One region of the Cytobacillus sp. FSL K6-0265 genome, then DNA from elsewhere that is predicted to be linked to it. Evidence: riboswitches for the same ligand, from Rfam matches in the RefSeq annotation. Region 1 holds a riboswitch; the other holds the start of a gene.

Region 1 (2,400 bases):
ATCAACTTTGACTTCCTGACCAACTTCATACTCAGCTAAGTCAGCTCCGCGTAATTCGCGAACGAAGCGCTTAGGAGTAGTATCAGCTTTAGCAGCGTGTCCTTTTTCCGGTTTGTTTGAAAGCTTTTCGCGTTTATCTTCAAAACCGATTTGGATTGCTTCGTATCCATCAGTATCAACTGATTTCTTTTGAAGAACAACGTTTGGAGTAGCTTCAACCACTGTTACCGGGATAAGATCACCGTTTTCAGCAAATACTTGAGTCATACCAATCTTTCTTCCTAAGATTCCTTTGGTCATTTCAGCCACACCTCCTAGATTGTTTTAATGTATTAATTAAAGTTTAATTTCAATATCAACACCAGATGGTAAGTCTAAACGCATTAATGAATCGACTGTTTGTGGTGTTGGATTAATGATGTCGATTAAACGTTTGTGTGTACGCATTTCGAATTGCTCACGAGAATCTTTATATTTATGCACCGCACGAAGAATTGTGTAAACTGACTTTTCAGTTGGCAATGGAATTGGACCAGATACAGCCGCACCAGAGCGTTTTGCAGTTTCAACGATTTTTTCAGCAGATTGATCAAGAATTCTGTGATCATAAGCTTTTAAACGAATACGAATTTTTTGTTTTGCCATTATTTTCCCTCCTTTTCGCCTATTTTCATATAGACATTCTCCGTGAAAATTTCCCACACACTCGCCATGGCAAAGCGGCCGGGTGTGTCAGCAACCTTTCACTTCATCGCAGTCAAAGACCAACATTGTCTATTATACAGAAAAGACATAACAAATGCAACCATTGATTGCGTTTCTCTCTGTTCTGCACACTTTTAACATTATAACTGCTGTGAATAGTGTTTTCAAGTATATCTTCCTCTTTACAGCATTTTCTAAATTAACACTTATTCAAGTCATTATTTTAAAATTTTCTAAATTTTCATTTGACAAATATAGGCCCTTTCATGTAAATTTTACTCAATAAAATATTTTTATTTCTTATCACGAGAGGTTGAGGGAAAGGCCCGATGACACCTCAGCAACCATCAATAGTGAATCGCTATTGAAAAGGTGCTAATTCCTACAAGCTATGTGCTTGAAAGATGAGAAGATGACTATAATAATAGGCCTTCTTCTTGAAGGCCTTTTTTATTTTCTTTTTGGCTTCTCATCCATTGAATTCAAAAAATATGAATTGAAGGAGTGAGACCTTTGAACTTTCTTGAAAAAATGAAGAACCAAGTATTAATTGGTGACGGTGCGATCGGTACACTTCTTTACTCTTATGGTACGGATACATGTTTTGAAGAGTTGAACCTCTCAGCACCGGAACAAATTCAGGGCATTCATCAAGCTTATCTCCATGCAGGTGTTGATTTAATTCAAACAAATTCCTATGCTGCGAATTATTTAAAATTGAAACGGTACGGCCTAGAGGATTCAGTCAAAGAAATTAATAGTGCGGCTGTTAAACTGGCACGGTCTAGTATTCAAGAACATCAGGCATATGTGCTTGGCACAATTGGAGGTGTAAGAGGATTAAACCCCCTCTCTATCCCTCTAGATGAAATTAAACGTAACTTTCGCGAACAGCTATACTGCTTATTGTTAGAAGGCGTAGATGGGCTCCTTCTTGAAACATTTTATGATTTAGAAGAACTCGAAACAGTTCTCTCTATTGCCCGAAAAGAAACGGATATACCAATTATTGCACAAGTGTCTTTACAAGAAATCGGTATTTTACAAAATGGGATGTTAATTAATGATGCTATAAAAAGATTAGAAGCTAACAGAGCAGATGTTGTCGGAGTAAACTGCCGTTTAGGGCCACATCATATGTTAGAAACACTCTCCTCCGTTGAATTACCTCAACACGCGTTTCTATCTGCATATCCAAATGCAAGTCTACCTGCCTATATCGATGGGACGATTCAATATAAGGAGGGCGAAGACTATTTTAGAAAATCAGCGCAGTCCTTCCTTAAACAAGGTGTTCGACTGCTTGGCGGCTGCTGCGGAACAACACCTGGCCATATTAAAGCATTTGCCGATGAAGTTAAACATGCTGTACCTATTCTTGAAAAACAAGTAACTAATAGAAAGAAACCTAAAATAGAGAGAATGACGATCAAACGTACCAATACACCATTAGAGACACTTGTACAAGAAAAACGCACCATCATCGTCGAACTAGACCCACCTAAGAAGCTATCAACTGCTAAATTTTTTGAAGGGGCCAGTGCCTTAAAAGATGCTGGGGTTGATGCAATCACACTCGCAGATAACTCACTTGCCACACCGCGAATTGCTAATGAAGCGCTAGCACATATCATCCAAAAAGAAACAAACGTCCGGCCACTTGTTCATCTCTCCTGTAGAGACCGAAACTTAATC
Region 2 (2,400 bases), 830 kb from region 1:
ATGAGAAAATTGTTCGACAATCGATAAATAAAGGAATGACCAAAATACAAACGATTCGAAAGATAAGTTAACAGTTATTCTCCACTATTATCATTAGAAACCGAACAAATCCATATGAATTTGTTCGGTTTTTTGTTTAGACTTACTTCGTTTATAATTATTCCATCCACGCTGGCTTTCCAAACCCTTGAAACGATTCGTCGATGATTTTTTCAAATTCTGCAGACTCAACCACTTCTTTTAAGTCTTTCGCATATTGTTTATCTTCATAGTCTGCTCTAACTGCAACCACATTGCGATAATCATCAAGCATATTTTCCAATGCTAGTGCACTTAATAAGTCCATATCGGCTGCCAATGCAAAGTTACCTGGAACTGCAGCTAGATCAACACCTTCAAGAGATCTTGGTAATTGTCCTGCTTCAATCGGTTGAAAGACTAAGTTCTTTTTATTTTCCTTCACATCTTTTTCAGATACTGTTAGTGGATCGGCATTTTCATCAATCGTAATAAGACCTTCGTCACTTAACGTATTTAAGGCGCGCGCTGCATTCGTTGGGTCATTTGGAATAGCAATGGTTGCACCGTCTTTTATCTCATCAATTGAATTAAACACATTCGAGTAAATTCCCATAGGGGCTGTTGGGACAATAATTAATGGTGTTAAGTTCATATTATTTTCTTTCTCGAAGTTCTCTAAATAAATAGTATGTTGGAAAAGGTTAGCTTGGATATCATCTTCATTTAAAGCTTTGTTAGGTTGGATATAATCACTAAACTCTACAACAGTTACTTTATATCCTTTTTCCTCTAGACCAGGTACAATGGCTTTCTTCAACATATCACTATAAGGACCGGCAGTAGCGCCAATTTTAAGTTCTTTCGTTTCATCTACTTTTTCTCCACTCGTGTCTGAACCTCCGCCACATGCTGTTAGTAAACTAACAGTTGCAATGAATAAAACAATTAGCCACTTTCTCATTATGTTTCCTCCCCATAGCTGTAACCAGAATTTTAACCAATAAAAAAAGCCACTATTCATCATCTGAAAGAGGCATTGATTTATATTCCGCCTTATCTTTCAGAATGAATGGATATCATTCTGCAGGAATTGGCACCTTCCCAATATTGGGGGTTGCCGGACGTCATAGGGCCTAGTCCCTCAGTCTCTCTGGATAAGCTTTTTATTTAATTTTTATGATATGATATTACTACTCTCCATTATTTTTGTCAATGTTCGAAATAATGTTATTACATCCAATCTTCTTAGAAAAAGTGCCTATCGACAAAACTTCTCCTTCTTTATCCTTTTAAAATAAAAAAGGAGATTGAATATTTCCCTTTTTATAAAATTAACTGGACATTTTGTCTTTTTGGTTATAAAATGCGTTCGTATATAGATTAAATAAATGAAGGTGGATTAAAAAATGGAATTATCGCATCGTTTGAAGCAATTACCTCAACAATTTTTTGCTTCCCTTGTTCAAAAAGTAGCTGCTGCAAAACTTGAAGGCAGAGACGTTATTAACCTAGGACAAGGCAATCCCGACCAGCCTACACCTGCACATATTGTACAATCACTTCAGCAGGCTGCCGAAGACCCAATGACACATAAATATTCTCCTTTTCGAGGAATTAATGAATTAAAGAAAGCCGCTGCTTCCTTTTATAAACGTGAATATGGGGTAGACATTAACCCTGAAAAAGAAGTCGCTATCCTCTTTGGCGCAAAAGCAGGTTTAGTAGAAATTCCATTATGCCTTCTTAATGAGGGAGATTTAATGCTCTTACCAGATCCTGGTTACCCTGATTATGAATCTGGTGCGGTTTTGGCCAATGTAAAATACGAAACCTTTCCTTTAAAAGAAGAAAACCATTTTTTACCTGATTACTTACAGTTTACGGAAAAACAAAAAAAGGATGCTCGCCTATTATTTTTGAATTACCCTAATAACCCAACAGGTGCGACAGCTGATTCGACATTTTTTGAAGAGACTGTTGCTTTTGCTAAAGAAAACAATATCACCATCTTACATGATTTCGCTTATGGCGCCATCGGCTTTGATGGAAAGAAACCTGAAAGTTTCTTGGCGACAGCCGGAGCGAAAGATGTCGGCATTGAAATGTATACATTATCTAAAACATATAATATGGCTGGGTGGAGAGTTGGATTTGCAGTTGGAAATGAAAAAATCATTGATGCCATCAATCTTCTTCAAGACCATATGTATGTGAGCTTATTCCCTGCCATACAAAAAGCCGCAGCCGATGCATTAAATGGGGATCAAACGAGTGTAGACGAGCTTGTTGCACGATATGAGGGGCGTAGAAATGCATTCATGAACGCTTGTGAAAAAATTGGCTGGTACGGCAAGTCACCTTCAGGGTCATTTTTTGCTT

Evidence for each region. Region 1 has a riboswitch for S-adenosylmethionine ahead of MHH73_RS00700 (bifunctional homocysteine S-methyltransferase/methylenetetrahydrofolate reductase). Riboswitches for the same ligand answer to the same signal wherever they lie in the genome.
Region 2: it holds a riboswitch for S-adenosylmethionine, as region 1 does, so the genes downstream of both, MHH73_RS05020 (MetQ/NlpA family ABC transporter substrate-binding protein) here and MHH73_RS00700 (bifunctional homocysteine S-methyltransferase/methylenetetrahydrofolate reductase) in region 1, are expected to answer to the same signal.

Annotation. Positions count from the first base shown of each region.
Region 1 covers NZ_JBBOPE010000001.1:140,829-143,228, reverse strand. The annotation lists gene rplC (50S ribosomal protein L3) at 1-300, opposite strand, end outside; gene rpsJ (30S ribosomal protein S10) at 337-645, opposite strand; SAM riboswitch class I at 1,003-1,116, shown strand; gene MHH73_RS00700 (bifunctional homocysteine S-methyltransferase/methylenetetrahydrofolate reductase) at 1,219-2,400, shown strand, end outside.
Region 2 covers NZ_JBBOPE010000001.1:972,151-974,550, reverse strand. The annotation lists gene MHH73_RS05025 (aminoglycoside phosphotransferase family protein) at 1-71, shown strand, start outside; gene MHH73_RS05020 (MetQ/NlpA family ABC transporter substrate-binding protein) at 158-982, opposite strand; SAM riboswitch class I at 1,072-1,182, opposite strand; gene MHH73_RS05015 (pyridoxal phosphate-dependent aminotransferase) at 1,428-2,400, shown strand, end outside.